Regions from separate parts of the Citrobacter farmeri genome, predicted to be linked through region 1. Evidence: riboswitches for the same ligand, from Rfam matches in the RefSeq annotation. Region 1 holds a riboswitch; each other region holds the start of a gene.

Region 1 (3,156 bases):
ACTTTCTATCATTTACATACAAGGATAGGGGATGATAAAAAGTAAATGTAAAATTTATGTTTTTATTATAACAATGGATTAACTGAGGGATTTTATCATGATTTCTGCGAGTACCCTGAACTCAGAACTCATTAATAAAATCGCACAGGATTTTGCGCAAGCGACCAGCCTGGCTGTTGTGGTTGTCAATATTCATGGTGATGAGATTTCTGAGCTGTTTAATTTCACGCCTTTTTGTCAACTGATGCGTCAGCATCCACAACACAGTACCCGGTGTCGTATGAGCGATCGCTGTGGGGGACTGGAAGCGTCAAAATCGGATCAACCCTGTATCTATCGCTGTCATGCCGGGCTTACCGATTTCTCTATTCCTCTCGTGATTGCAGGCCATCTTGTTGGGTTCGTCTTGTGCGGCCAGGTGCGTTTACGTAACGATGATGGTGCCGATCTGCTCGATATCATGAAGGTTGACGATCGCTGGCAGGCCGATCCTGAACTGCTCAATGAGTTCAGTAACGTCCCGGAAATGGACTATTCACGCGTGATGGCCTCGGCGGATCTGCTTAAACTCATTGTTGAAAACTGCCTCAAAAAGCAACTTAATTTCGTGGTGATCAAAGACAGTGCGCAGCCTGCAGAACCTGCACGTCCGGCCCGCGTCGCCAGCCCCCATGACAGCAAGATGAAAAAAGCGTTGCGTTATATTGATGCACATCTGTCTGACGATCTTCGTCTTGAAGATGTGGCGTCGCACGTTTATCTGAGCCCGTACTATTTCAGCAAATTGTTCAAAAAATATCAGGGCATTGGTTTTAACGCGTGGGTCAATCAACAGCGTATGGCCAGTGCCAGAGAGCTGCTTTGCCATAGTGACTGGAGCATCGCCAGTATTGCCCGCAATTTAGGTTTTTCGCAAACCAGCTATTTTTGCAAAGTGTTCCGTCAGACTTATCAGGTTACGCCGCAGGCCTATCGACAAAAAATAAATGAAAATTTGCCTGCTGAATCGGCGTAAATAGCAATATTTTGCTATTGCCGATTTTTGATATTCCCGCGTAATCCGGTCATTTATAATGGTTAAGTGTTTTTAGTACAGCAATAAATTGTCATAGCGCAATAAAATATCGCTCTTTACGGAATAAACTTCACCAGTTTTTATTTCTGTGATGAGATACAGTGTCATTGTTAAGAGGTTTCATTATTCTCTTGCATGACATTTCATTCAGAATCGTTTTATTGCGGCATTTTATGTTGATAAAAAATGCGCAACGAATAAGTAACGAAAAAGTATTGTTGTGATGAGGAGAATTCATTCTGCTCATCATTTAAGCTGACAGGTTTGACACATTTGTGTCTGGGAAGGGGGTGAAAATCCCCCGCAGCCCCCGCTGCTGTGATGCTGACAACCCCGTGAGGACCACTGATCGCAAGATTGGGAAGGACGGGCGAGGATGACGCTAAGCCAGAAGACCAGCCTGTCGGACACTACCAACAACTTCGGTGGGAAGTGGGTTGCTCAGATGCGTACAGTCGAAAGACTGGGTGTCAGTACATCCCTACCACCCTGAACAGGATCAGGGTCATGGCGGCGAAGCAGTACGCGTTTGTTCTGGCAGGTACCGGTAGTGGCTGTGGTAAAACCACGGTGACCCTGGGCTTGCTGAACGTATTGAAACAACGTGGTTTACGCGTTCAGCCCTGCAAAGTCGGCCCTGACTATCTGGATACCGCCTGGCATACGGCCATCAGCGGCGCCGCTTCCCGTAATCTCGACAGCTTTATGCTTCCCGAATCGATCCTTAATGCCCTGTTCCGCGAGCAGATGCAGGACGCAGATATTGCGGTGATTGAAGGGGTGATGGGGCTGTATGACGGCTATGGCACTGACCCTGACTACTGCAGTACCGCCGCGATGGCAAAACAGTTAGGCTGTCCGGTGATCCTGCTGGTTGACGGGAAAGCCGTTTCAACCTCCATTGCCGCTACGGTGATGGGCTTCCAGCATTTTGACCCGACGCTGAACATTGCCGGCGTTATCGTTAATCGCGTTAACAGCGAGTCCCATTTTCAGTTGCTGAAAACTGCCATTGAGCACTACTGCGCGGTGCCAGTGCTGGGTTACGTCCCGCGTGTTGATGGCGTCGCGCTACCTGAAAGGCACCTGGGGCTGGTGACCGCGCGCGAATCAGTTGTAAATCAACAGTCGTGGCAGGATTTCTCCGCCCGACTGGAAAACACGCTGAATATCGACCAGTTACTGGCGTTAAGCCATCTTGCGGCGTTACCGCAGGGTGACTGGCCAGAGGTTCCTGCGGCGAACGCCGGGGAGGGGCTGACGCTGGCGATGGCCGATGACGAAGCCTTTAACTTTTATTATCCCGATAACGTGAAGCTCCTGGCGCGTACTGGTGTCAACATTGTGCGCTTTAGTCCGATCCACGATCGCGCGTTGCCTGATTGCCAGATGGTCTGGTTGGGCGGCGGTTATCCGGAACTGCATGCGGCTGCGCTGGCGGCTAATACCACGATGCTGGCAAGCCTGCGCGAGGCGCATCATCGCGGCGTCGCGATCTACGCCGAGTGCGGCGGATTGATGTACCTCGGCAGCGTGCTGGAAGAGGCTGACGGGGTTGAGCATCGCATGGCCGGTATCATCCCAGGCCGTAGCAAAATGGGTAAACGACTGACCCGCTTCGGCTATTGCGAAGCGCAAGCTCTACAGCCCACGCTGTTGGCCGCAGAAGGTGATGTGCTGCGTGGCCATGAATTTCATTACTCCGATTTTTCTCCCGAAACGCCTGCTGTGTTGGCATGTCGCAAAGTCCGTGACGGTCAGACGGTGCAAGCGTGGTCCGGCGGCTGGCGAATCGGCAATACCTTTGCCAGCTATCTGCACGTTCACTTTGCTCAGCGTCCATTAATGCTAAATCACTGGCTGAACGCCGCAAGGGAGGCGTTATGACGCTACTGGCATGGTGCGTGGCCTGGCTTCTCGACATTGTGATTGGCGACCCGCCAGAGTGGCCGCACCCGGTGCGCTGGATAGGCAATTTGATCAATGTCGTGCAACGGATTGTTCGCCGCTACTGCCGCAGCGACCGGGCATTACGTATCGGCGGCGGAGTGATGTGGCTGGTGGTTGTGGGGCTGACGTGG
Region 2 (3,156 bases), 1.5 Mb from region 1:
TGGTAGCCATAAACTGTCTCGTAATCTTTATCGAACAGGTTGGCTATTTTACCACGAACTATGAGATGTGAGGTGACCGGATATGAAAGTCCGATGTCCCACACGCTCAGTCCGCCCATTTTCACCTTACGGGAATTGTCATAGTCGTAATCGTAACGCTCACCAATGTACTGATAGGTCACATCCCAGCCCAGCTCGTAGACCTGTCCGCTCAGCTCATACTTCACCTGCTGCTTCGCACGGCGATAAAGTTGCTGATCGGTTTCATCATCGCGCGGATCCACATACTGCAACGTTAGGCGGTGATCGACCGGACCGGTTGTCAGGTTCCCCGTCCATTCCAGCCCTTTGATGGTCGCGGATTTGACGTTGAAGTAGGTATTGTTGTTGTAGTCGATCAGATTCTGGATTTTGTAGCGATAGGTCGACAAGCGCCAGTCAAGCGGACCGGTCAGCCCTTCTAACCCAGCCTCCCACTGCTTTGACTCTTCCGGCTTCAGGTTCGGGTTCGAGGCGATACCAAAGCGCTCTGCACCAAACTGTTGGCCCAGTGAAGGCGCAAGGAAACCTGTGCCATAGGAGAGCGTTACCTTATAGTCATCAACAAACTGCCAGCCCGCCGCCGTTTGCCAGGTACCATGCCAGCCAAACTGGTCGTCATGGTCCTCACGACCAGACGCTTCCAGCGTCACGCTATCAATCTGCTGTTGCCCGGTCAGGTAGAGCCCCGTGTTATCACGCTTATAGTTGTCTGTCCCATACTCGCCAAAGGACATTAGCTTTTCTTGCTTCCAGTCGACGCCCGCGCTGACAGCACCATGCCCAACAATAACGTTGTTGCCCCACTGGACATAGCGCTGCTCCATGTCATCAAGACTGTAACCTGTCGCATAGCGCCCGTTCAGGCTGCTGTAGTTATAGTCCTTAATACGCTGGTAGTTGGCGACCAGTTGCGAAGAGTAGATACCGGAATTGAAGCGCAGCCCCGTATCCCACGACTGGGTATAATTCTGATGCTCGTCGTTTCCGCCGTCATAACCCCATTTCCCCTGGTCATAATCGGCATTACTGGCATAGCCGTAGCCACGGAAGTAACCATCGAATTGATCGTTAAATTTGTGCTCAACGCCTCCCCAGAACAGCTTATTGCGATAGCCATCACGATCGCTGTCGCCGCTGTAGCTGGAGCGTGGCTGCACATCGAAGCCTTTGGTGGTCTGATACGCCCCGGCTGCGGTCACTACGGTATCGCCAAAACGTTGGCGGTAAGTGCCGTCATATTGCTGATAACCTTTTGACCCCACACCAGCATTGATCTGCGAACGCTCCTCACCGGCCATGGTGATAATGTTCACCACGCCGCCAATCGCGCCAGAGCCATAAATCGCTGAACGCGGGCCGCGGATATACTCGATACGCTGCACCAGCGAGACCGGGATCTGGTCTATATCGGAGTTATTCGAAATGCCCGGACGGGCGACCGGAATACCATCCACTAACACCAGAACGTGTTTCGCTTCGGTACCCCGCACAAACAGAGAAGAGCTTTGCCCCATGCCGCCATTCTGAGCCACATCCACGCCAGGCAGGCGACGCATGACATCAAGGACGGTTCGGGACTGCCAGCGTTCGATATCTTCACGCGTGACAATGTCAGTTGGAGCCAGAACGGTATTAACGGGTTGCTGAAAGCGGTTTGCCGTCACGACAAGCGTGTCAGGGGTGGCATCCTGTGCCCAACCCGAAAAGGCCGTGACGGAGAGCGCCGTCAACAGCGATGTTTTTTTAATCATTGTAAAGCATCCACAATAGAAGAAGGATGCCGCAGGTCCCACCGATAGTACGCGATGATGAAAACCAGTTGCGACGTTAGCCGGCAGGTCTTCGGGCTTGGAAGGTATCCCCGTCAGGGATAATAGAAATGAAGACTTCCCGCCCAGGGGCAGTGTCTGCTTACGCTCTCATCTCACCTTTCCTTACCGCTGCGCGTCAGCTCCAGATTTACACTGGATTCCCTATTAACTCACAGGACCGGCACACGGATGCTACAGTTTGTAACATCTTACTGTCCAGCGCGTTTGTTAAATATCGGAAGTCATCAATGTCTGGACATCTGTTGAGCAATCCCTACAATCCCCGCGTACTTATATTTTTCAGGATACATCATGACCCCCGAACACCTTCCGACAGAACAGTATGACGCGCAGCTCGCCGAGAAAGTGGTGCGCTTGCAGAGTATGATGGCGCCCTTTTCTGGCCTGGTTCCGGAAGTGTTTCGCTCGCCGGTCAGTCACTACCGTATGCGTGCGGAGTTCCGCATCTGGCACGACGGTGACGACCTGTATCACATCATTTTTGACCAGCAGAGCAAAAGCCGGATCCGCGTCGACAGCTTCCCGGCGGCGAGTGAACTGATCAACCAGTTGATGACCGCGATGATCGCAGGCGTGCGCGACAACCGCGTACTGCGCCATAAGCTGTTCCAGATTGATTATCTCACCACGATGAGCAATCAGGCGGTGGTTTCGCTGCTGTATCATAAAAAGCTGGACGATGAGTGGCGTGAAGCCGCCGAAGCGTTGCGCGATGCGCTGCGTGCGCAGAACCTGAATGTGCATTTGATTGGTCGCGCGACGAAAACGAAAATCGCGCTGGACCAGGATTACATCGACGAACGCTTGCCGGTCGCGGGCAAAGAGATGGTCTATCGTCAGGTCGAGAACAGTTTTACGCAGCCCAATGCGGCAATGAACATTCAGATGCTGGAGTGGGCGCTGGATGTCACCCGCGAATCGAAAGGCGATCTGCTTGAACTGTACTGCGGAAATGGCAACTTTTCACTCGCGCTGGCGCGCAACTTTGAGCGCGTACTGGCGACCGAAATCGCCAAGCCATCGGTTGCCGCCGCGCAATACAACATTGCGGCGAATCAGATTGATAACGTGCAGATTATCCGCATGGCGGCGGAAGAGTTTACGCAGGCGATGAACGGCGTACGCGAGTTTAACCGCTTGCAGGGCATCGATCTGAAAAGCTATCAGTGCGAAACGATTTTTGTCGATCCGCCCCGCAGCGGTCTGGACAGCGAGACGGAGAAAATGGTGCAGGCCTACCCGCGCATTCTCTATATCTCATGTAACCCAGAGACATTGTGTA
Region 3 (3,156 bases), 280 kb from region 1:
AGCCAATCCCAGGACGTCTGACCTTCTTCCCGAACCGCGACGCGGCGCTGGCTGATTTATAATCTTTTGCTGTTACCGGTCTGTTCCTGTACGGGCCGGTAACATTTTCCGCTTTGCACGCTGTTTTTCCTTTCCTGAGTTGTTATTATCCGCCTTCTGTTCCTGAGAATAAGAGTGGCAATCTGTGATTCCCTTTACCATACGTGAAATGACCGGAGAGGATATTCCGGCGGTTCAGTTATTTCTGACACAACATTTAAATGAATTCTTTGCTGCTGACAGACCTGTCCCCTCTGCCGGAGAAGATGTTTTTCACCTGCGACAGCAGTATATTCAACAGGAGCGGAATTTATTGCTTTGCGCCTGGAGTGACAAGCATGAACTTATTGCTACCCTGGCCGTCTGCCAATATGACGACAGAATAGCGGAACTTCGTGGACGTTATATTTTGACAGAGACGGCAGAAATTTGTCGCTGCTATGTGGATAAACGTTATCGCAGGCAGGGGATTGGTCGCCAGTTACTCGCTTTTGCTGAAACATTCTGCGAGCAACAGCAATACACCCTATTATACTTACATACCCACCATTTTTTACCGGGTGGTTATTCCTTCTGGCAAGGTAATGATTTCCAGGTAGTGATGGATATGCACGACGACTGGCAATTAGTGCATATGGAAAGATCACATAAATTATCATGACTAAGAATATTAGTTGATCAATGTCAATTAATTCTCATTTAGCTTTTCATAATGACCTTTAGCTATCCCAAATTTTATTATTGAACACCAAATAACTACATGATATTTAACAATTAAATACTCAACCCGGCCATTTTAGTCTCATTTATCCTTGTGATTGATCTTGTTAACAATTGCCGATACAGTCTTTTCCGACAGCATTTCATTACACCAACATTGTAGTGAATAGGAACATGGTGCGGATTATTCTAATCCCATGCCATGACTGCCCCCGCAACTGTAGGCGGATGCAGAATATCCTCGTGCAGCATATTTTGTTGCAGGCCACTGTAAAGCGAATCTTTATGGGAAGGCCGATATTCTGATTACCGTGAGTCAGGAGACCTGCTGTCAAATTTATACCCATTGAGTGGACGGGATGGTCCATGGGATGATTTATTTGACATCAGCCACCGTGAAAGGGTGAACCGGTTTTCTGACTGAACTGCATACTTCTATTATTTGCATAAGGTCATGCGCAAATTTCACGATGTCATGTCATCTATCGTCATGAACTCTCCCGATATATGGAACGACATAATCCATGACCAGACGTTCAGATTCTGGCATGAACGGGATGATAATAATGCACGCTAATTTTACCTCTTTATCTTATAAAAAAACGCTTCTGGTTGTTGCAGGTACCGCACTGTTTCTCACCTCAGGTCTTTCTCATGCAGCAAAAACGGAATATCCCTTGACGATAAAAAACTGTGGTCGGGATATCACCTTTAACGCGGCACCAAAACGTGTTGCCACCGTGGGACAAAACAGTACAGAGATCCTGTATGCACTGGGTCTGGCTGACCGTGTGGTGGGCACGTCGCTATGGTTCGGGCCAGTACCCGACGCGTATAAGGCGGCAAATGACAAGATTGCCGTTATTGCGCAGAACATCCCCAGCTTCGAAGGCATCATTGCCAAAAAACCGGATCTGGTCGCCAGCCAGTTCGAATGGCAAATCGGTCCTGCCGGTACCGTGGCGTCTTACGAACAATTCAGTGAATTGAAAGTGCCGGTGTATACCGCACCGGCAGACTGCGCGAAAGATAACGAAGATGGCGGTGACGGCGTCCGCAAAGGCATGTTTGATATCGCGATGGTCTATCAGGAAGTCGCCGACTTAGCGACAATTTTCGACGTTCAGGATAAAGGTGAAGAACTGATTGCCAGCCTTAAGGCGCGCGAAGCCGCCGCGAAAAATAAAATCGCCGGGATGGAGAGCAATGTCTCCGCTGTCTTCTGGTTCTCAAGCGCCGACCTGCAACTTGATCCTTACGTTGCCGGGAAATTAGGTCCAGCGGCCTGGATTGCGCAAACGCTGGGCGTCAAAAACGTCATAGACTCTGCCGAAGAGTGGCCGACAGTGGGTTGGGAAACCATCGCCAAAGCCCAACCCTCGGTGATTGTGCTGGGGGAAATGAGTCGCCGTCGTTTCCCTGCTGATGACTGGCAGGTGAAAATGGATTACCTGAAATCCGATCCGGTCACCCAACTGATCCCCGCCGTAAAAGCCAATCATCTGCCCGTGATTGACGTACAGACCATGAATGCTGGTATCAGAACCATTGACGGTGTTGAAAAGCTGGCGGATGCCCTGGTTGAGTATGGCTTAGCGCATCCTCAGGCCGCGAAGTAATCCTCGTTTCGCGCCAGATCCTGCCGGGTCCGGCGCGTTTTATGCACTCCGAAACACAGGTTACTATGAGCGATTTACGCAGGACGCGTCACGCCGTCAGTCGGTTAGCGGTTAATGTTTGCGGTCATGCCCTCTGGGTTAGCGTGCTGATGTGCGCTGTTCTGCTGGCAGGGATCGCCATTGGCGAGACATTTATTCCCTGGCAGCACGTGCTCAATACGCTGGCGAACCGTCTGTTTGATACCCATTATCCGGTTGATGCGCTGGACGCCGGGATCGTCTGGAACTATCGCCTGACCCGTGCGTTAGTCTCCGCCAGTTGTGGTGCCTGCCTGGCCGTGTCGGGCGCGGTCTTACAGTCCTTACTGCGTAATGCGCTTGCCGAGCCCTATCTGCTGGGCATTTCAGCCGGGGCGTCTACCGGAGCCGTGCTGGTTGCGCTGACCGGACTGGGCGCTGGCATGATAACCATGTCGTTCGGCGCCTTTATTGGTGCCCTGACCGCCTTTCTGTTTGTGGCCTTGCTGGCCGTTGCCGCAGGCGGCAGGCAGGGCGGCGGCATTACCACGCAAATCATTCTTGCCGGTATTGCCAGTTCTCAGTTATTCAATGCCCTGACCTCACTGATCATCACCCGCTCCGCCAACGCGGAACAGGCGCGCGGCATTATGTTCTGGTTACTCGGGAATCTGAGCGGCGTCCGCTGGCCGGACGTAGTACTGGCGATCCCCACCGCGCTGGCTGGCGTCGCGATTTGTTTCTGTTATGCCCGTCATCT

What was found. Region 1 has a riboswitch for cobalamin ahead of I6L53_RS08220 (cobyrinic acid a,c-diamide synthase CobB). Riboswitches for the same ligand answer to the same signal wherever they lie in the genome.
Region 2: linked by a shared signal. The riboswitch ahead of btuB (TonB-dependent vitamin B12 receptor BtuB) and the one ahead of I6L53_RS08220 (cobyrinic acid a,c-diamide synthase CobB) in region 1 are both predicted to bind cobalamin.
Region 3: linked by a shared signal. The riboswitch ahead of I6L53_RS09645 (ABC transporter substrate-binding protein) and the one ahead of I6L53_RS08220 (cobyrinic acid a,c-diamide synthase CobB) in region 1 are both predicted to bind cobalamin.

The regions. Positions count from the first base shown of each region.
Region 1 covers NZ_CP077291.1:1,759,908-1,763,063, forward strand. The annotation lists gene pocR (transcriptional regulator PocR) at 98-1,015, shown strand; cobalamin riboswitch at 1,319-1,493, shown strand; gene I6L53_RS08220 (cobyrinic acid a,c-diamide synthase CobB) at 1,583-2,962, shown strand; gene cbiB (adenosylcobinamide-phosphate synthase CbiB) at 2,959-3,156, shown strand, end outside.
Region 2 covers NZ_CP077291.1:267,752-270,907, reverse strand. The annotation lists gene btuB (TonB-dependent vitamin B12 receptor BtuB) at 1-1,793, opposite strand, end outside; gene murI (glutamate racemase) at 1-10, opposite strand, end outside; cobalamin riboswitch at 1,859-2,051, opposite strand; gene trmA (tRNA (uridine(54)-C5)-methyltransferase TrmA) at 2,166-3,156, shown strand, end outside.
Region 3 covers NZ_CP077291.1:2,038,679-2,041,834, reverse strand. The annotation lists gene dauA (C4-dicarboxylic acid transporter DauA) at 1-62, shown strand, start outside; gene I6L53_RS09650 (GNAT family N-acetyltransferase) at 209-700, shown strand; cobalamin riboswitch at 879-1,106, shown strand; gene I6L53_RS09645 (ABC transporter substrate-binding protein) at 1,326-2,378, shown strand; gene I6L53_RS09640 (FecCD family ABC transporter permease) at 2,444-3,156, shown strand, end outside.